Regions from separate parts of the Hoeflea sp. CAU 1731 genome, predicted to be linked through region 1. Evidence: predicted binding sites of a transcription regulator. Region 1 holds the regulator's gene; each other region holds the start of a gene.
The links. Region 1 encodes LexA, which represses DNA repair genes until DNA is damaged. Its sites were predicted from a motif close to TGTTCNNNNTGTGTTCNG; they were not measured.

Region 2: the regulator LexA is predicted to act here: its motif matches at 5,627-5,644, upstream of recA (recombinase RecA).
Region 3: the regulator LexA is predicted to act here: its motif matches at 3,074-3,091, upstream of uvrA (excinuclease ABC subunit UvrA).

Annotation. Positions count from the first base shown of each region.
Region 1 covers NZ_JBDQQS010000001.1:711,625-718,790, reverse strand. Annotated here, with positions in the region: gene AAFN47_RS03435 (ABC transporter substrate-binding protein) at 1-1,008, opposite strand, end outside; gene AAFN47_RS03430 (shikimate dehydrogenase family protein) at 1,138-1,980, opposite strand; gene AAFN47_RS03425 (LysR family transcriptional regulator) at 2,055-2,978, shown strand; gene AAFN47_RS03420 (chorismate-binding protein) at 3,066-4,232, shown strand; gene lexA (transcriptional repressor LexA) at 4,269-4,982, opposite strand; gene AAFN47_RS03410 (autotransporter outer membrane beta-barrel domain-containing protein) at 5,169-7,166, opposite strand, start outside.
Region 2 covers NZ_JBDQQS010000002.1:215,816-222,981, forward strand. Annotated here, with positions in the region: gene cckA (cell cycle histidine kinase CckA) at 1-643, shown strand, start outside; gene AAFN47_RS05120 (YiaD family glycine zipper/OmpA-like lipoprotein) at 726-1,373, shown strand; gene AAFN47_RS05125 (pseudouridine-5'-phosphate glycosidase) at 1,429-2,346, opposite strand; gene AAFN47_RS05130 (carbohydrate kinase family protein) at 2,343-3,305, opposite strand; gene AAFN47_RS05135 (M24 family metallopeptidase) at 3,459-4,616, shown strand; gene AAFN47_RS05140 (carbon-nitrogen hydrolase family protein) at 4,621-5,415, shown strand; gene recA (recombinase RecA) at 5,703-6,782, shown strand; gene alaS (alanine--tRNA ligase) at 7,003-7,166, shown strand, end outside.
Region 3 covers NZ_JBDQQS010000001.1:317,302-324,467, forward strand. Annotated here, with positions in the region: gene uvrA (excinuclease ABC subunit UvrA) at 1-2,875, opposite strand, end outside; gene AAFN47_RS01555 (single-stranded DNA-binding protein) at 3,218-3,694, shown strand; gene AAFN47_RS01560 (hypothetical protein) at 3,789-4,178, shown strand; gene murA (UDP-N-acetylglucosamine 1-carboxyvinyltransferase) at 4,185-5,498, opposite strand; gene AAFN47_RS01570 (MarC family protein) at 5,628-6,257, opposite strand; gene gyrA (DNA gyrase subunit A) at 6,628-7,166, shown strand, end outside.

The sequences.
Region 1 (7,166 bases):
GACCATCATTTCAATCGTCAGAGACGGGGAAACCAGTCCGGCGTCCTGGAACCACTTCATCTGCTTTTTAGCGTCAGTCAGGTCCAGCGATGCATTGTCGTTCAGGTTCATGGCGCCATTCTGGATGGAGGGCGCAGCCTTCTCGTAAGGACGATCCTGGTAGACATATTTGTGAATCATCTTCGTCATGTCTTCCAGTTCCTGCGGGTCGGCGTCTTCGGCCAGCATGACGCTGTTGAAGTCGGCGATGCCCCTGGCGTAGGCTTTGACGAAGCGCTCAACCATGTCACGACGCTCTTCGGTGTTTTTCGTCGACGTGAACAGAGCCGAAATCTGGTATTCCGCATAATCGTAGAGCCAGCCAAGCATCTTGGCGTCGCCGTTTTCGACGAGCGGCTTGGCGATATGCGGCACCATGATCATGGAGTCGACCTGTCCGCTCTTCAGCGCGGCGATCATGGAGCCTACCTTCTGCAGGGGCACAAGTTTCAGCTCATCGATCGAGTAGCCGGATTTTTCCGCGATGCGAGCGGCCATGTAATGGAACGTCGAGCCAACCTGGGTCATCGCCACGGAATGGCCCTTCAACTTGTCGACGGAATTCAGACCGTTGTCGTAGGCGTTGTTCGAAGCAAGGATCATCATGCCGTCAACGCCGATCTTTTCATGAAGCACGCCGGCGACGACCTTGACCGATCCCTTTTCTGCGAGGTTCATCAGACCGCCGGTCAGGCCGGCGATGCCGAAATCGGCGTCGCCCGAAGCCACCGCGACAGCGATCGGCTGGGCTGCCTGGAAGAACTTGAACTCGACGTCGAGCCCTTCGTCCTTGAAGTAGCCTTTCTCGTAGGCGATGAAGCCTGCCGAGTGGGACGTAAAGCGCAATGCGCCCACAACGACCTTGTCGTCCGCCAGCGCGTAAGCAGTGGAAACGATCGTGGCTGCAGCAACAGTGAATGCGAGAGTGGCGCGCCGCAGGAGCGCGGGAATTTCAAGAGATCTTTTCATCATATCCTCCTCAGGAAAGCCCGCGGTCTGTGCCGTGAGCCGTGGCGGGACTTTGGTTGACGCCGTCGTTATTTGGTAGGCAAGTCTGCTGTCAAAGCAATAGCCTCAAGCTATGGGCGGCTTAGGCCATTATAATTGCATGTCGAAACCGGTTCGGGAAGCCAGAAGGTCGAACTGACCCTGGGCCATATCCTCTCCGGTCATGATCGGATTGCCGCGCGCGCGGGCTGCGCGCAACCAGGCGGTCAGGCTGCCAGAGGAAACGATATCGGCAACAACGGCTCCTGGCGACGCCGTCTCGAGAGGGCATATCCGCGAGTCGTCGTGAAGCCCGACCGTCGTCGCGTTGACAATCAGATGATAGTCCGTAATCGAGTCCGGCTTTCCGCAGGATATTGACGCCGTGGAGTTGTTCGTCAGGAGTAACGCCAGTCGCCGCATGCGATCGTCATCGGTGTCGAATAGCTGTACCTGCATTGCCCCTGCGTTCGTCAGCGCGAGGGCGATCGCGGCGCCGGCCCCGCCGCAGCCGAAAATCAGGACCGCGCCAGAGGCCGGGTCATGACCCTTCGACTGCATTGCCCGGACGAACCCGTCTCCGTCGACGTTATCCCCTGTCAGGCTTCCGTCTGCGTTTCTCGTGACGACGTTTACGGCTTGCAGCAATCTGGCTCTTTGCGTGGCGCTGTCGACCAGTTCAAGGCAGGTTTGCTTGTGCGGCGCCGTCACCACGGCGCCGTTGCAGTTGCTCCAGCCGCGCAGAAACCGAAAGAATGCGCCGAGATCATCTGCGGGAATGTCCATCGGCGTCATGAGCGCAGCCATGTTGTGTTTGGCGAACCAGCTGTTGAATATGGCCGGCGACTTTGCATGTGCGATGGGCGAACCGATCATCGCCACAACCCGGGCCTTGCCCGTCAACATGGCTGCGGTGGTTCCGTCATCCGTCTGATTTTCGTGAATATTGTTCAAACTGCGCCTCTGGACGGGAAGATCTATTAAATTGCTGACCCGGTACAAGCATGATAACTGTGCCGGCTTCCTGAATGCAGACATGTGTAGCCATGCTTTCCTTTCGTCAACTGGAAGTATTCCGATCGGTTATGGTCAGCGGTTCCATCAGCGCCGCTTCGCAACAGCTCAATATCGCGCAGCCGACGGTGAGCAATACCATCAAGCGGCTCGAGGACGTGCTTGGCGTTCGGCTCTTCCACCGCAACGCCGGTCGCCTGACGCCGACGCGCACTGCGCGCCAGATCTTCGAGATCGTCCAGCCGTCCATGACCGGCCTCGAGCAATTGTCCAGCACAGTCTTCGAAATCGCCTCCGGTCAGTCCGTCACGCTCAGAATGGGCGTCTCGCCAAGCGTCTCGCAGGCTCTCGGTCCAAAGGCGCTCGCCAAGCTCGCGCGCCGCAATCCAGGCGCCAAGTTGCGCATGGACACGTTGTCGCTAACCCAGATCAAGGACTATCTCTGGCTTGCGGAAGGCGATTGCGTCGTCACCATCTATCCCGTGAACGACGCCATGATCGTGTCCCAGAAAATCGCCGAAATCTCGATGGCCTGCATCGTTCCGCGCGACCATCCGATGGCCAACAATGAAAGCGTGTACATCGACCAGCTTGCCGACGAGCGTCTTATTTTCTTTCACCCCAACACGCCGCACGGGCGCTGGGTGAAGGACATGTTCGAGGAACGCGACATCAAGCCGAACATCACCATCGAGACCCGTTTTGCGGAGAGCGCCATCTCTTTGATGTACGAGGATTTCGGCATCGCGATTGTCGATGAATTGACGGCGACCGGCGTCAGGGACCCCGACATCAAGCCCATTCCCTTCGCAGATGGACCGCGGCTTCCGGTTCTCCTGCATCATCACAAGGACCATGGCGCACGGCGGGTCATCGAAACCATCCGGGAAAGCCTCACCGAGGCGGCGCGTGAAATCGGGCTGGAATTCGTGACATAGCTTTACGCTATGCCGGCTCGTTGATTTTGTGCTGGCGACTGTCCGGTCTTCAAGCAAGTTTCCCCCGGTCAAACGGAGATGATCGGAATGAAAATACCGGGAGGAGCCAGGAGCCTGCTATCGGCTGCTGCGGACACCGACTTGCCTTTCGCCCTGTGGCGCAGGCCGGATGCGGTTCACTGGGAGGCGCTCGTTAGCTGCAACGGTTTGACGAAACGGCCGGTGTTTACAAAAACGCATGAGCGGCCTTTCTTCGCGATCAATCGCGTCGATGTCGAAGACGCCAACCTTGCGGACGCCATTGAAGGCGATGTCCGGCTGGACAAGGACGGCGTCAAATTCTGGACCGGAGACGCCTACGGCGACGACCCCGTTTCCGACCATCAAAAAAGACTGCTGGAGCTCGCCGATGACCGGATGGATGTTCCCGTCCAGTCGCGCGCCAATGTTGACGGACCGCTTGCGACCGATCGCCAGACTTATGAGTTGCTGGTGGAGCGCTGCGTGCAGCAGATCAAGGCGGGCCGCATGCGCAAGCTCGTCACGTCGCGCGTGGAAAACCGCGCGCTGTCGCCGGAATATGATCTGCTCGATATGGCAGAACGGCTCGCCGCCAAGCTGCCGTCCGCATTCGTCGCGCTCGTTCACCTGCCTGAAACCGGAAGCTGGCTCGTTGGAACGCCGGAGATCCTGCTTTCGTCCACGCCGGATGGCGTTGACACCATGGCGCTTGCCGGAACGCAGTGGGTCGGGCCGGATCCGGATCTAAGAAACATTGGCTGGCCGGACGGTTTGATCGAGGAACAGGCGCTCGTCAGCAACTATATTCGGCGCGCATTCCTGGAGCAGGGCATCGACGATTTCGAAGAGGTCGGACCGCGCACGGTTTCGGCGGCCAATCTGGTGCATCTCAGAACGATTTTCCGCAGAAGCGCGGACAGCCTCGACGCCGACCGGCTGGCGGGCCTCCTGCGCAGCCTGCATCCGACATCGGCCGTCTGCGGCATGCCGAAGCCGCCCGCGATTGAATTCCTGAAGCGGTTTGAAGGCTACGATCGCGGCTACTACACCGGCTATCTCGGACCAGTCGACTGGGACGGCTCGACAAAGCTCTACGTGAACCTGCGCACCGCGCAAATTCTCGGGCAGGAAATCAGCCTCTATGTCGGGGGCGGAATTGTTGAGACATCAAACCCCGCCCGCGAATGGATCGAGACGGTCGAAAAGACCAAGACGGTCGGGTCGATTATCTGAATATGGAGCGAGCAGGCCGGACCTGCTCGCTTGTTCCTAGTTGTAGGTGCGAATAAGCCCGACGAGCTTGCCCTGGATCTTGACCTGGTCCGGTCCGAAGATCCGCGTTTCGTAGGCGGGGTTGGCGGCCTCCAGCGCAATGGATGCGCCCTTGCGCCGAAAGCGCTTGAGCGTGGCTTCCTCTTCGTCGACCAGGGCGACGACGATCTCGCCGGGATTGGCCGTCGACGCGTTCTTGATCACAACCGTATCGCCGTCAAAGATGCCTGCCTCGATCATCGAGTCGCCCTTGACCTCGAGCGCATAGTGCTCGCCATTGCCGAGCATTTCCGGGGGAACGTTGATGTTGTGGGTGTTGTTCTGGATTGCGGATATCGGCACGCCGGCTGCGATGCGGCCCATGACAGGCACGCTGACGGACGAATTCGCCGCTTCCTTCGGCGCTTCCCGCACCAGTTTGGGATGCGTCTTGCCGAGGCTGCCTTCAATAACGCTTGGGGAGAAGCCCTTGCGCGGATGCAATCCCTGCGCAGCCATTTCCGGAAGCCTGATGACTTCCAGCGCTCTTGCGCGATTGGGCAGGCGGCGAATGAAGCCGCGTTCCTCAAGCGCTGTAATCAGACGGTGGATGCCCGATTTCGACGCGAGATCCAGCGCGTCCTTCATTTCATCAAATGACGGCGGTATGCCGGATTCCTTCATCCGCTCGTGAATGAACAGAAGCAGTTCGTGCTGCTTGCGCGTTAACATGCCCAATCCTCCGAATCGGCGAAACAAATACAGAACATACACTATATGTTCCATTTGTGTTCTGCAAGTGTATTGCGCAATTTGGTTAAGAATGGATTGAAAAGCGATCGCGCCGACGCACAGGGGTGCGTCGGCGCTCTTGATTTTGACAATGGAAAGCTGTCCGCCGCAGTCGACGCTGCGATCCTATTTCACCGGAAAAGGAATGCGCAGGTTGAGCGTTCCGCCATAGGACGTGGAGTCCTCATTGTAGGCGGCGGTGAACCGGCCTGTCAGGCTGGCCTTGCCGTCGAAGTCGATGGCGAGTTCGGCGCCGCCGGTGAAGAACGTCCCGTCGATATCGCCCGGTCCCGCAAAGCTCGTCGAGGAGCCAATCGCAGACACCGCGAAGGCGTCGTCGCTGAAGCCGGCGAAGGACACGCCGGCGAAGGGCTTGAACCGGATCGTGTTGCCGCCTGACTGCATTTCGAAGGGCAGGCCGGCTTCCAGCGTCCCGAAATAATAGGCCGAATCCCGCGCGCCGATCGTCGCGCCGTCGAAACCGGACACCCGGTAGCTGTCGGCCCGGTTCCAGAGCGCTCCGGCCTGACCAAGCACTTCCAGACCGACATAGCCGCCCATTTCGGACGCCGGTATTTCATAGGCGAACCCGCCGGTCGTCGCCAGGAATGATCCGTCTCCCGAGCCGCTGCCGGTGCGATAGTCGGGGCTCGACAGGCTGGTCTGTGTGACGCCGCCTAAAATGGCGGCATTCAGCGTGAACCGGCTGTTCGGAAAGTAGAAGGCGCGAACGCCGCCAAAGCCGGACGTCAGGTCCGTGTCGTGTTCGCCGTCGTCGATGCGTGAAGAATAGGACGCGCCCCCGCCGAACAGGCCGATGCTCCACATGGCGTTCACTGCATGATCATACCCGCCGACGCCGCCTCCGCCGGATGTGTCATAGCCGCTGTAAACGGTGGATGATCCGAAATCCGCTGCGCTGCCGAATCCGGTCAGCCAGAAGCCGCTTTCTCCGGCTTCAGGGCGGTCGTGATACAGCGTGCCGGTCATGTCGAAGAAGAAAGAACGCATCAGCGCGTTGCCGCTCTGGAAGGGCGTGGGATCGATCGTTACGATTTGTGTTGACGTCACGATCGCCGCAAAGCCGTTGAGATCGACGATTTCCGGCGCAGAGACGAAATTGACAAGCGATGCAACCGGGCTGTCAACGCTGAAACTGTCCGTGCCGTCGCCGAGGTCGACAAGCCCGACGATCCGCGAGCCGGTCCCGATCTGCAATGCGTCGTCGCCTTCGCCGAGATTGATGGCGACGCCGCCAAAGCCTTCGAGATAACCGTAATTGTAGATGGTTTGCGATTGCGTGTTGAGGGGATCGGTGTTGACCGCATGGTAGCCGATAATGCTGCCGGTGTTCGTGATGTAGGACGGCGCTGCGCCATCTTCATCGAAATCGACGCCGTCTTGCGAATCGATACCGCCGTTCTCCACCTCGATGCGGCCGGTGTTCAGCACCACACCGTCGTCGAAGTCGATGCCGTCCTGCGGATCGCCGGCGTTGTAGGGAATATAGATCGAGCCGTTGTTTTCGATCCAGGAATCGGTTGCCGTGTGAATGCCGTCGTCAAGGGCGGTGATCGAGCCGTTGTTGATGACCACGGCGCCGTCCGCATCCAGGTTTATGCCTTCGTCTGTGGCGTAGATCGCGCCATTGTTGATCGCGGTGCTGTCCAATTCCGCCTGAATGCCGTCGTCGGAGGCGTTCAGTGTTCCGTCATTGACGATAAAAGCGCCGTCACCGGCGTTTATTCCATCGCCGTCATAGGCGGTGACATCGCCCGAATTGTAGACTTCGCCGTTTTCCGCGACCTGAATGCCGTCGTCATATCCGATCGCCACGCCTTCATTCCTGATGTAGCCGTTATCCTCGGCCTTGAGGGCGTCGCCGTCATAAGCGGTCACGGTTCCCGTATTGATGATCTCGCCGTCATGCTCGATCTGGATCCCGTCATCGGAACCGGTGGCCGTTCCTTCGTTGAGGATAGAGGCGCCGTCGGCGGCCTTCAGGGCGTCGCCGTCATTCGCGGTGACGGTTCCCTCGTTGATGATTTCTCCACCATCCTCGATCTGCACGCCGTCGTCCGCTCCGATGATTTCACCGGTTTCGCTGTTGAGGACATAGGCGTC
Region 2 (7,166 bases), on a different contig from region 1:
CACCACCAAGGATATCGGCAAGGGAACCGGTCTCGGCCTGTCCATGGTTTACGGGATCATCAAGCAGTCGGGCGGCTACATCTACCCGATTTCCGAGGTGGGCAAGGGCACGACGTTCCGGATATTCCTCCCGCGCCATATCGAGATCGTGGAGGAGGTTGAACCCGCGAAGGTCGAATCCGGCGCAAAGGCGTCCGTATCTGCGTCCGGCGAGACGAAACCCGGCGCCGAGGCTGTCAAGAAACCGGCGGCGTCCGAACCGCGGGATCTGACCGGCGCGGCGACCGTGCTGCTTGTCGAGGACGAAGAGGCCGTGCGGCGCGGCGGCAAGCGCATGCTGGAAACAAGGGGTTACTCAGTGCACGAGGCGAGCTCGGGCGTCGAGGCGCTTGAGATCGTCCGCGAGCTCGAAGGCGCGATCGACATCGTGGTCTCGGACGTCGTCATGCCGGAAATGGACGGACCGACCTTGCTGCGCGAATTGCGCAAGGATTACCCGGAGCTCAAGTTCATTTTCGTTTCCGGATACGCCGAGGAAGCCTTCGCCAAAAACCTTCCGGAAGACGCCAATTTCGGCTTCCTTCCGAAGCCGTTCTCGCTCAAACAGCTCGCGACCGCGGTTCGCGAGGTGCTTGACGACTGACCGGCGTTTTCATCCACAATCGTGCCGCAATGTTGGTATTGAAGCCGACTCCGGCGTTACATTCACGAGAGGGAATATTGCAATGTATAAGCAACTGGCTGCATTGATCGCAGGCGCGCTGTTTCTGACCGCGTGCACCACCGATCCGTACACCGGTCAACAGAAGGTCGGCAATACGGCGACGGGCGCGGCGCTCGGCGCGGCCGCGGGCGCTGGCCTCGGGCTTCTCGCTGGCGGCAACGATCGCCGCAACGCGCTGGTGGGCGCAGGCATCGGCCTGCTCGCCGGCGGCGCGATCGGCGCCTATATGGACCGTCAGGAAGCCGAGCTGAGGGCGCAGCTGCAGGGCACCGGAATTTCGGTGACCCGCGTCGGCAACAATCTCGTGCTCAACATGCCGTCCAACATCACCTTCGCAACGGACCAGGCGAATATCGACACCGGATTCTATCCGACGCTCAATTCCGTCGCGATCGTATTGAAAAAGTATAATCAAACGCTTGTCGACGTTTACGGATTTACTGATTCAACCGGTTCGGCGCAGTACAATCTTGAGCTTTCGCAGCGCCGCGCGCAGTCGGTCGCAAGTTATCTCGGCGGACAGGGCGTCAACCGCCAGCGCATGTATGTCACCGGCTTCGGACAGGATCGTCCGGTTGCAAGCAACGCGACAGCCGAAGGCCGCGCGCAGAACCGCCGCGTCGAAATCCAGATCGCTCCGCTGAGCTAAGGCTCTTTGGTAATCCGTTCGCCCGCTTGTCTGCGCGGGCGATCGGACTGCTTTCTCAACCCTCTCTAGACGTGACCGCGATCTCCGCCGCCAGACGCGCATTGCTGGCGACGAGAGCGATGTTGGTCTGCAGGCTGCGGCCTTGCGTAATGTCGAAGATCGCGGCAAGCAGGAATGGCGTCACGTCCTTGCCGCTGACGCCGCGCTCATCCGCCATCCGCAGGGCGGCGGCGATATAACCTTCCATTTCTTCACGCGGAATCTCGTCGGCTTCCGGCACGGGATTGGCGACCAGCATTCCGCCCGTGACCCCGTATTGCGTTCGCGCCCGCTGAAAGGCGGCGATCTCGCCGGCCGTGTCTAGCCGAAGGGGCGAGGTAAGTCCCGAATCGCGCGACCAGAAAGCTGGAAAGGCGTCGCTGCCGAAGGTCACCACCGGCACGCCTTTGGTTTCCAGCACTTCAAGCGTCTTCGGAATGTCGAGGATCGCCTTTGCCCCGGCACAGACGACCGTCACCCGCGTGCGCGCCAGTTCCTCGAGATCGGCTGATATGTCGAAGCTTGTCTCCGCGCCGCGATGCACGCCGCCGATGCCGCCGGTCGCGAACACGCCGATCCCGGCGAGATGGGCGCCGATCATGGTGGCGGCGACAGTTGTCGCCCCGGTGCGTCCCGTTGCAATGGCGAAAGCGAGATCGGCGCGCGAGACTTTGAGCGCGTCCTTCGTCTGCGCAAGTTTTTCCAGTTCCGCGTCTTCGAGGCCGACATACAGCCGGCCCTCGATCACGGCGATCGTCGCGGGCGTGGCGCCGCCGTCGCGAATGATCGCCTCCACGCTTTTGGCCATTTCAAGGTTGCGGGGCCAGGGCATGCCATGGGTGATGATCGTGGATTCGAGAGCCACCACCGGTTGGCCGGCGTCGAGCGCCGCGCGAACGTCAGTAGAAAAGGCAATGTCAGGGGCAGGGGTCACGCTGGGTATCCGGTTGTCTGTCGATTGAAGATGGTTGCGGGGGCGATCTCAGCCTCCGCCGCGTTGAGGGCAGGCCGGTCAAGCGCGCTTGAAACCGCTTCGGCCGAGCGCACGGTGATCCAGGCTGCAGCCACGCCTCGGCGCACGGCTTTGGCAAGGTCGAGCCCGCGCGCGAGGCCGTCGATGGTCGCAGCGGCAAGCGCATCGCCGGCGCCGGTGACGTCGGCGAGCCCGTCGGTTTCGCGCGTCGCGATGCTCAACACAGCCTCGCCGTCAAAGGCAATGACCGGTCGCGCGCCGCGCGTGATGACTGCACATTTCAGCCCCTTGGCGCGAAGGGCGCCGGGCCAGGCGTCAGCGTCGCTGTCGGGGCCGCACAGTTCCCGGGCTTCTGCTTCGTTCAGGAACAGCACCGAGAGTTGGTCGAGAAGCGGCGCCAGGCGCACGACCTTGGCTGGCGAAATTGCGATCGCCGCCACCGGTTTGCCGTTCCGCGCCGCAGTGGAGACGAGCGCCGCAAGCGAAGCCGTCTGGAAGTTCGCGTCGCACAGGATCCATTCGGATGATTCCACTGCTTCCCGAATGTGTCTGCGGGAAAACTGTCGGGGTCCGAACCGGTCGTAGAGCTCCATATCGGCGACGGCGATCACCAGATTGCCGTCCTGTTCCAGAATGGCCGAATAGCTGGGCGTCGTCCGGTCGAGAAAGATCTGCTGCCGAAAATCGACGCCGGCGTCCGCCGCGCGACGCTCCACGGCCTCCGCCGCCGCGTCGCCGCCGCCGACCGAAACCATGGTCACTGCATTGCCAAGTTGCGCCAGGTTGCGCGCCGCGTTGAAACCGCCGCCGCCTGGCTCCTCGCGCCAGCGTCCCGGATTGCTCGCGCCCGGTATGGTCCGGGTGGATATGCGGGCGCGCCGGTCGAGATGGGCGCCGCCAAGGACGAAGATACGTGCCATCGGGTTTGGTTTTTCCGTCGAATTCCGTCGCTTGCCGATAAGCGTTAAGGATCTGAATCAGTTTGATTGTCTCATTCGCAAACTTCCAGCACTATAACAATGGCGCTGAAGCGACGCGACCTTGAAAAACCGCCTCCGGCGAGGGAGCTGCATATGCTTGAAGAAGCAAAGGCGAGAACTGCAAGGCTGCAGTCTCTCATGGCCGAAAACGCCATTCCGCTTGCAATCTTCACCGATGAGGCGTCGATCGCCTATCTCGCCGGTTTCTGGGGGTATCTCGGCATAGAATTCGGCAGGCCGACGATGCTTGTCCTAAGGCCGGATGTGGAGCCGGTCGTCCTTGCGCCGCTGCTTGAATCCGAGATGGTGTCCACTATGACCTGGGTCGACGATGTGCGCGCCTGGGAAGATTCCGGTCAGCGGAGCTGGATGCGCCTGCTTTCCGAAATCGTTGGCGATGCGCCAGGCGAAATATGGATCGAGCGCAATCACATTCCCGCCCTCGTGCGCAACCATATCGATGAAGCCTGGCCCGACGCGGCGAAGAACGACATTTCTCCGCATCTTGGACGGATGCGTATGATCAAGTCGCCCTTCGAGATCGAGGTGATGCGGCAGGCCGGCCGGGTCGCTGGCGCCATGATGAAGGCCGCCCACGGGTCGCTCGCGGAAGGCGTGCCGGAATTCGAGTCGGCGCTCGCCGTGATTGACGCCGGAACGCGTGAAGCGGCGGGCTTTCTGACGGACAAGGGGCTCGACCGCTTCGTGTCGCCGATGATCCACAATCTTCAGATCCTGCAAAGCGGCGCCGACACCTCGATGGTGCACAGGCGTGCCAGTACGCGCCGCTACGAGCGCGGCGATCCGGTTTATTTCTGTTTCTGTAACATGGCGCAGTTCCGCCAGTACAAGCTCGGTTTCGACCGCATGTTCCATATCGGCGAGATTTCGGACAATGAAGCGCAGGTGCAACAGGCCGCAATCGACGCCCAGCAGGCCGCCATTGCGGCGATCCGGCCAGGAGTCGTCGCCGAGGATGTGGCGGCTGCGGCGAACGAAGTCTATCGGGATCGGGGCTACGAGACCGGCTATCGCACCGGCCGTTCAATCGGCGTCTCCTATCTCGAAGCGCCGGAACTGAAAGCCGGCGACAGGACGGTGCTCGAGCCCGGAATGACTTTCGCAGTGGACGGCGGCATTTCAGTCGAAAAGTCCTGCGCGGGACGGATCGGCGATTCCGTCGTGGTCACGCAAGACGGGTGCGACTACCTGACAAGCTATCCCCGCGAATTGATGGTGTCGGAGAGCTGACTTCATGGACGCTGAACTCACCATCGCCGTCATGCAGAGCCCGGGTTCCCTTGGCGAGCCCGAAGAGCGGCTCAACTGGCTGGAGCAGACGCTCCAGCGGCATCGTTCCGGCGACTATGATATCGTTGCGCTGCCCGAACTCTTTCTTTCCGGCTACAATGTCGGGCGCAAACTGAAGGAGAGGGGCGAGCCCGCCGACGGGCCGTCCAGCCGGCGCATTGCGGACACGGCGCGCCGGTTTGGCCTCGCCATCCACTATGGCTATGCGGAGCGCGCCGAGGGCGGGCTTTACAGTTCCTCACAAACTTTCACCGCCGACGGCGCGCTCGCCAGCAGGCATCGCAAACTGGTCATACCGCCGGGTTTCGAGGAAGACCATTTCGTCTCCGGCGCCGGTTGCGTCCTGTTCGAAATGAACGGTTTTCGCATCGCCCCGCTCATCTGCTACGACGCGGAGTTTCCCGAGACCTTTCGCCATGTCTGCGAGATCGGCGCCGATCTGGTCATCGTGCCGACGGCGCTGTCGAGCCAGTGGGAAGTCGTTGCTCGCAATCTCATTCCCACCCGAGCTCTCGAGAACGGAGTCTATATCGCCTACGCCAACCATTGCGGAGAAGATGGCGACCTGCGCTTTCTCGGGCACAGCTGCATCGTCGGGCCGGACGGCCGCGATCTCGCGCGCGCCGGACGGGATGAAGAAGTCATCGCCGCGAAACTCCATGTCGGCCGCGTCGCCGCCTCCCGAAAACGCTTGCCTTATCACGTCGACCGCAAGCGTATTCGGTTGGAAGGGGTGTGATCTGCTTCCAATTGCGGGAACGTGATCAGGACCTCTTGCAGCGTTGCTACAAATGATTAGTCAAACGCAAGACCGAATCAGGCAGTATCTCTGAGGGTCATGGTTCTTACGGCGACGCTGGCTGTCAGTCACGCTTTTCTTTTTCGGACAAAAATAGAACATTCTGCCGTTTATCACACATTTACAATAATTTAACCGCCTCTTGCGAAACTGGAACAAATAGGGTACAAATGAACGCGTGCGGCGCTCATTGCCTGTCATGCCCAGATAACCTAAAGGTGGATTGAATGGCTCAGAATTCATTGCGGCTCGTAGAGGAAAATTCGGTGGACAAAAGCAAGGCACTTGATGCGGCGCTCTCGCAGATCGAGCGGGCCTTCGGCAAGGGCTCGATCATGAAGCTCGGCTCGAACGAGAACGTCGTCGAGATCGAGACAATCTCCACCGGTTCGCTCGGGCTGGACATAGCGCTCGGCGTCGGCGGCCTGCCAAAGGGGCGCATCATCGAGATTTACGGTCCGGAAAGCTCCGGCAAGACGACCATGGCGCTGCATACCGTCGCCGAGGCTCAGAAGAAGGGCGGCATTTGCGGCTTCATCGACGCCGAGCATGCGCTTGACCCTATCTATGCGCGCAAACTTGGCGTTGACCTTGAAAACCTCCTGATCTCGCAGCCGGACACCGGCGAGCAGGCGCTGGAAATCGCCGATACGCTCGTGCGTTCCGGCGCGATCGACGTGCTGGTCATCGACTCTGTCGCAGCACTCACGCCGCGCGCCGAAATCGAGGGCGAGATGGGCGATTCGCTGCCCGGCCTGCAGGCCCGGTTGATGAGCCAGGCGCTGCGCAAGCTGACGGGCTCGATCTCGCGCTCCAAATGCATGGTCATCTTCATCAACCAGATCCGCATGAAGATCGGCGTCATGTTCGGTTCGCCCGAGACGACCTCCGGCGGCAATGCGTTGAAATTCTACGCCTCCGTGCGCCTCGACATTCGCCGCATTGGCTCAGTCAAGGATCGCGACGAGGTCGTCGGCAACCAGACCCGCATCAAGGTCGTCAAGAACAAGATGGCGCCGCCCTTCAAGCAGGTGGAATTCGACATCATGTACGGCGAAGGCGTGTCGAAGACCGGCGAACTTGTCGACCTCGGCGTCAAGGCGGGCATCGTCGAGAAGTCCGGCGCATGGTTCTCCTACAACAGCCAGCGGCTGGGGCAGGGGCGCGAGAACGCAAAGCAGTTCCTCAAGGACAATCCCGAGATGGCGGCCGAGATCGAATTGGCCCTGCGCCAGAATGCGGGCCTTATCGCCGAGCAGATGCTCGATGACACGGGTCCGGAGGAAGACGACGCGGCCGAAGCATGATCCATCCCCGCTGATATTTGTCAGCGTTCCCAGGAACCGGCGGCGTCCTCGTGACGCCGCCGGTTTCGTCCGTATTTGCGGCGGGTGAATGCTGGCGTCCGCGCACCCGAACAAGGCCCGTCAAGTGTATCTGGACAGTCCGCGGCGAGATGGATAAAAGCCGCAAGGATCAAGGTGACCGCATCAGGGTTGCCGCAAGGCGTGGGGTAAAGGGCTGGCGATGAGCAGCAGCGTAAACGATATTCGGACGGCGTTTCTCGACTATTTCGGCCGTAACGGTCATGAGATTGTCGCATCCGGCCCGCTTGTGCCGCGCAACGACCCGACGCTGATGTTCACGAACGCCGGAATGGTGCAGTTCAAGAACGTCTTCACCGGTCTCGA
Region 3 (7,166 bases), 390 kb from region 1:
GCTCGAGTAGGTCTTTAAGGAATTGCCCCGTGAAGGATCGAGGTTCGAGAACGACTTCTTCCGGCGTTCCCGTCGCAATGATTTCTCCGCCGCCGTCGCCGCCCTCCGGTCCAAGATCGATGACGTGGTCGGCGGTCTTTATGACTTCGAGATTATGCTCGATCACCACGACCGAGTTGCCCTGGTTGACGATCTCATGCAGCACGTCGAGGAGCTTGGCGACATCATGAAAATGCAGTCCTGTCGTCGGTTCGTCCAGAATGTAGAGCGTGCGTCCTGTCGAACGCTTCGACAGTTCCTTCGCAAGCTTGACTCTTTGCGCCTCGCCGCCCGACAGCGTCGTGGCCTGCTGGCCTACCTTGATGTAGCCGAGCCCGACCCGTTTCAGAGTCTGCAGTTTGTCGCGGACGGCGGGCACGGCTGAAAAAAACTTACAACCTTCCTCGACGGTCATTTCCAGAACATCGGCGATCGACTTGCCCCGGAAGGTTACTTCCAGCGTTTCGCGATTGTATCTCTGGCCGTGACAGACATCGCAGGTGACATAGACATCCGGCAGGAAATGCATCTCGATCTTGATAACGCCGTCGCCCTGGCAGGCTTCGCAGCGGCCGCCCTTGACGTTAAAGGAGAACCGACCAGGCTGATAGCCGCGGGCCTTTGATTCCGGCAGTCCGGCGAACCAGTCGCGTATCGGCGTGAAAGCGCCTGTATAGGTAGCCGGATTGGATCGGGGCGTGCGACCGATCGGCGACTGGTCGATATCAATCACCTTGTCGATGTGCTGCAGTCCGTCGATGCGCTCGTGCGGAGCCGGGTTCTCGCGCGCGCCCATGACGCGGCGCGCCGCCGCCTTGTAGAGCGTCTCTATCAGGAATGTCGATTTGCCGCCGCCCGAAACGCCCGTCACGCAGGTGAACAGGCCGAGGGGAATGTCAGCCGAAACATTTTTGAGATTGTTCCCCGTGGCGCCAACGACGGAAAGCATCCGCTTCTTGTTCGCCTTTCGGCGCTCGGCAGGCACGGCCACTTCCATCTTACCGGACAGATACTGGCCGGTCAGCGACTTCGGTGAGGCCATGATATCGCCGGGCGGACCCTGGGCGATGACCTCGCCGCCGTGAATGCCGGCGGCAGGACCAATATCGACGACATAGTCGGCCGTGAGGATGGCGTCTTCATCATGCTCAACCACAATTACGGTGTTGCCGATGTCCCGCAGGTGTTTGAGGGTATCCAGAAGACGCGCATTGTCGCGCTGATGCAGGCCGATGGATGGTTCGTCGAGCACATAGAGCACGCCGGTCAGGCCAGACCCAATTTGAGAGGCCAGTCGAATGCGCTGGCTCTCGCCGCCGGAAAGCGTTCCGGAATTTCGGGCGAGCGTCAGATAGTCGAGCCCCACGTCATTAAGGAATTTCAGCCGGTCTCGAATTTCCTTCAAAATCCGCACGGCGATTTCGTTCTGTTTTTTGTTGAGGGCGCCGGGAAGTTCTTCGAACCAGCGTGCGGCTTCGCGAATCGAAAAGGCCGTGACCTCACCAATATGTAATCCGCCGATCTTGACGGCGAGCGCCTCCTGCTTGAGCCGATAACCTGAGCAAGCGGGGCAAGGGGCGGCCGTCATGTAACGCTCTATCTCTTCACGCGACCAAGCAGAATCGGTTTCCTTCCAGCGCCGCTCGAGATTGGGAATGATTCCCTCGAACGTCTTTGTCGTCTTGTAGGACCGGAGGCCGTCGTCGTAGCGAAACTCGATCTTTCTATCGGTCCCGTAGAGGATGGCGTCTTGCGCTGCTTCGGGCAGTTCGTTCCAGCGCGCGCCGAGCTTGAAATCGAATTGGCGGCCGAGCGCTTCGAGCGTCTGGGTGTAGTAAGGCGACGACGATTTTGACCAGGGAGAGATCGCGCCGTCGCGCAATGTCCGTCCGGGCTCCGGAATCACCAGCGTCGTGTCGATCTTCTGCTGGGTGCCTAGCCCGTCACAGGTCGGGCATGCGCCGAAGGGATTGTTGAAGGAAAACAGCCTCGGCTCGATCTCCGGTATCGTGAAGCCGGACACCGGGCAGGCGAATTTTTCCGAGAACACCAGCCGTTCATGGGTCTCGTTTTTCGACTTGTTTGCGCCTTCTCCGGCGTTTTCGATTGGCTGATCGGCGAATTCCGCGATCGCAAGGCCATCGGAAATGGACAGGCAGGTTTCCAGGCTGTCCGCGAGCCGGGTCGGCAGATCGTCGCGCACGACGACGCGGTCGACCACCACGTCGATGTCATGCTTGTATTTCTTGTCGAGCGCGGGAACATCGGCGATTTCGTAGAATTCGCCGTCCACCTTGACGCGCTGGAAGCCCTTCTTCATCAGCTCGGCGAGTTCCTTGCGGTATTCTCCCTTGCGGCCGCGCACCAGCGGAGCAAGGATATAGAGCCGCGTGCCTTCCTCCAGCGTCATGACTCGGTCCACCATCTGGCTGACCGTCTGGCTCTCGATGGGCAAACCCGTCGCAGGCGAATAGGGCACGCCGACGCGCGCGAAGAGAAGGCGCAGATAGTCGTAGATTTCGGTGACCGTTCCCACTGTCGAACGCGGATTGCGCGACGTGGTCTTCTGCTCGATCGATATCGCAGGCGACAGGCCGTCGATCTGGTCGACATCCGGCTTCTGCATCATCTCCAGGAATTGCCGGGCGTAGGCCGAGAGGCTCTCCACGTAACGGCGCTGGCCCTCGGCATAGATCGTGTCGAAAGCCAGTGAAGATTTCCCGGAGCCGGAAAGCCCGGTCATCACGATCAGCCGGTTACGGGGCAGGTCGAGATCGACATTCTTCAGATTATGCTCGCGTGCGCCGCGTATCGAAATGGTCTTCAGTTCGCTCATGCCTTGTCGTCCGCGCTCCGTCGGTCATGCGTCCGGTTGTCTTGAAAAGCGCCAAAGTCTGGCTCGTGCCGCTTCCTGTGCAGCCTCATAATCTAGTTCCTGACCATCGAATGTCGAGATGTAATCTCGAATAGCTTTGTGACCACAGGGCGAGAATTCGGCGCTGGGGAATCATTTGACAGCCAGCTTTACACGAACTAGAACATAATAGGAACAAAAAGCTCCTGTGGAAAGAGCAATTCCATCCGGCAATGGCCGGTCAATTGGTCTATTGTCGGGCGAAATATCAGGGGTCGCGCGGCAAACGCGGCGAACCTTTTCAAAATCCAGTGAGGAAAAGTCATGGCGGGCAGTGTCAACAAGGTTATTCTGGTGGGGAATCTCGGCGCCGATCCGGAAATTCGCCGCACGCAGGACGGACGACCGATCGCAAATTTGCGCGTCGCCACCTCGGAAAGCTGGCGCGACCGCAACACAGGCGAACGTCGCGAACGGACCGAATGGCACCGTGTCGTCATCTTCAATGAAGGCCTGTGCAAGATCGCCGAACAATATCTCCGCAAGGGCTCCAAGATCTATCTCGAAGGCCAGTTGCAAACCCGCAAATGGCAGGACCAGAGCGGACAGGATCGCTATTCCACAGAAGTCGTGCTGCAGGGCTTCAATTCCTCACTCACGATGCTGGACGGCAGGGGCGACAATCCGGGGCAGTCCGGTGGTGGGTTCGGCGACAATGACGACCAGGGGGATTACGGACAGCCGTCGCGCCAGGGCGGCGGCGGCATGGCGAACGATCTGGACGACGATATTCCGTTTTGATTGCCGATCGCCCCGGTCGGCTTCATCGCACGAATTTGATTTTGTCCGAGCCACTACGAATGTCAGATTGCATCTCCTGGCGAAGGAGGCAACAATGGGATTGTTCAAACTGTTTTCCAGAAGCGCGGCTATGATTTTGGCTGTTAGTCTTGCAACTGCGACGGCGGCTGCGGGCGAAGTCGATGTGATGGCGGTCGACGCCAGGCAGGCCGCCGATGGAAGCTGGACGTTTTCCGTAACGCTGCGCCATGACGACGAGGGATGGGATCATTACGCTGACCGCTGGGACGTCGTTGGTCCGGACGGAACAGTCTATGGCGAGCGCGTTTTGCTGCATCCGCATGTCGAGGAACAGCCCTTCATGCGCGGCTTGTCCGGCGTCGCTATTCCCGAAGGCGTCCACAGCGTCATCGTGCGCGGCCATGACAAGGTTCACGGCCTCGGCGGCGCTGAACTCACCATTGATCTGCAAGCCGGCGAATAGCGCCTGTCAGGTGGGACGGGTCGGGGTTCGCGTAATCCGCGCGCCAATGGCGTTCAGTCGTTCCTCGATCCGCTCGTAGCCGCGTTCGATTTGCTGGGCGTTGTTGATAATCGACGTTCCGTCTGCAGCCATCGCGGCGATAAGCATGGCCATGCCAGCCCTGATATCCGGACTTTCCAGACGTGCGGCTTTCAGCCGCGTCGGTCCGGATATGACCGCTCTGTGGGGGTCGCACAGCACAATCCTTGCCCCCATTGCGATAAGCTTGTCGACGAAGAACATGCGAGATTCGAACATCTTCTCAAACATCAACACCATGCCGGTGCACTGGGTCGCCGTGACAATCGCAATCGACATCGTATCGGCGGGGAAGGCGGGCCAAGGCTGATCCTCGATCTTGGGCACATGACCGCCGAAGTCCGGCTGTATGAGCTTTGATTGCTCTGACGAGACGATCACGTCATCGCTCTCGATGGCGCAGTTGACCCCGAGCTTTTCGAACCCCATCAGGGTCGAACGCAACTGGTCAACGCCTGCATTCGTAATCCGAATTTCAGAACCTGTAGCCGCCGCAAGGCCAATCAGGGATCCAACCTCAATATGATCCGGGCCGATACGGTGGCTGACCCGTCCGAGCGGTCGACCTCCCTCGATCGTCATGCAGTTGGAGCCAATTCCTTCAATCCGGGCGCCCATCCGGTTCAGAAAATGCGCGAGATCCTGCACGTGCGGTTCGGAAGCGCAATTGCGCAGAACCGTGGTTCCACTGGCTGCGACCGCAGCGCATAACGCGTTTTCCGTCGCCGTCACCGAGGGCTCGTCCAGGAAAACGTCGGCGCCGGTCAGACGATCGGCATAAAAGACGATTTCGCGGTTGAGCGAAATATCGGCGCCAAGCTGTTGCAAGGCCAGGAAATGGCTGTCGAGTCGCCGCCGGCCGATTACGTCGCCGCCCGGCGGCGGCAGGGTGATTTTTCCGCAGCGGGCGAGAACCGGTCCCGCCAGCAGGATCGAGGCCCTGATGCGCGAGCACAAATCCGGGTCGAGCTGTGTCGGCTGTAGGACTTGCGCATGAATTGTCAAATCATTCGCACCGGTCCAGACCGCTTCGACCCCCAGAGAGCGGATCAGTTCGATCAGGGCCTCGACATCGCGAATACGAGGCACGTTGGAGAGTTCGACCGGCTGGTCAGTTAGCAGAGCCGCGCAAATAATCGGCAGCGCGGCGTTCTTGTTGCCGGAAGGCTCGATCGCGCCGGACAGACGGTGGCCGCCCTCTATCGCATACTCTATCCGTTCGGGACTATGGGGCTTGTTCATAAGAAGCTCGGTCTGATCCGTTGGAAGATGAGGGATCCCTTATATAGAAGCGCGGCCCGCCGCCACCCAAAAGAGTTCCGAGCGCGACAGATCCGCCGGGACCGCCGACATGACGGTTTGATTCGACTGCTAGGACAAAAACAGCGCCTTCGTCCCGTCAGCCACATATTGCACCGACAGCGCAGCCAGCAGCACGCCCAGAAGCCTGATAAGAACAGCACGACCGGTCTGACCTAGGAAACGGTCAAGGGAATTCGCTATGGCGAGCGTCGCAAACAGGAGGGCGATCGCTACGAAGATGATTGCGATAAGCTCCAGCCGGCCGACCGGCGTTGAAAATGTGGTCGAAAGCAGCACGACCGCGGAGATGGAACCCGGACCGGCGATCAGCGGTATCGCCAGTGGAAAAGCGGCGATGTCGCTGACATGGTCGCCAGCATTGCTTCGGTCAACGCTTTGCTGCTTGCGCGCGGTGCGCCGTTCGAAAATCATCTCGGAGGCAATCCAGAACAGCAGCAGGCCGCCCGCGACGCGGAATGCGTCGATGGTGATGCCGAAAGCCGACAGGATGCCCGAGCCGGCGATTGCAAACACGGTCAGAATAACAAAGGCGATGATCGAGCCGCGCAACGCCACCTGAAAGCGTTGCGCCTTCGTCATGTCGGTGGTCAATCCGAGGAAAAGCGGTGCATTGCCAGGCGGGTCGAGGATCACAATCAATGTCAGGAATGCGTTCAGAAGAGTTTCATATCCGTGCATTGCTGTGTACCGGGACCGCGTCGATGAGAGAAGAATTTCCCTCCTGATAGCACATGCGCGCACCGGCGCCCAAGCCGGCGATATCGGGCCAGAATCACTGACGGTTTTCCGGTTCAGGTCCGGATTTCGCGGAATTGGCGTCGGCGCCGCGCAAAACATCCGCAAGCGCTTTGAGAAATCCTGCTTAACATAATGAAAACAAATAACAAACGGAGACCTTTAAAACACGTCTCAAGTTGGCATTTGTGCAGCCGATCAGCTATAAATGACGGTAACGATTCGCTTTACACAGACAGGCCAGTTTTTGTCAGAACACGATAATTCGCTCACACCGCCCTCCGGACCGTCCGGCATCGAGCCGGTCTCCATCATGGAGGAGATGCAGCGCTCCTATCTCTCCTATGCAATGAGCGTCATCGTCAGCCGCGCCCTGCCGGATGTCAGGGACGGGCTGAAGCCGGTGCACCGGCGTATCCTATACGCTATGCATGAAGGCGGATTTCACTGGAACCGAAAGTATGTGAAGTCGTCGCGCATCATCGGTGACGTCATGGGTAAATATCACCCCCATGGCGACCAGGCGATTTATGACGCGATGGTGCGCATGGCGCAGGACTTTTCCATGCGCGTGCCGCTCATCGACGGGCAGGGCAATTTCGGATCGGTCGACGGCGACCCGCCGGCGGCGATGCGTTATACGGAATCCCGCCTCGCCAAGGTCGCGCATGATCTTCTCGAGGATATCGACAAGGACACAGTCGATTTTCAGGAGAACTACGACGCATCCGCAAGTGAGCCCCGTGTTTTGCCCGCGCGGTTCCCCAATCTGCTCGTCAACGGCGCCGGCGGCATCGCCGTCGGCATGGCGACCAACATTCCGCCTCACAATCTTGGCGAAGTCATCGACGG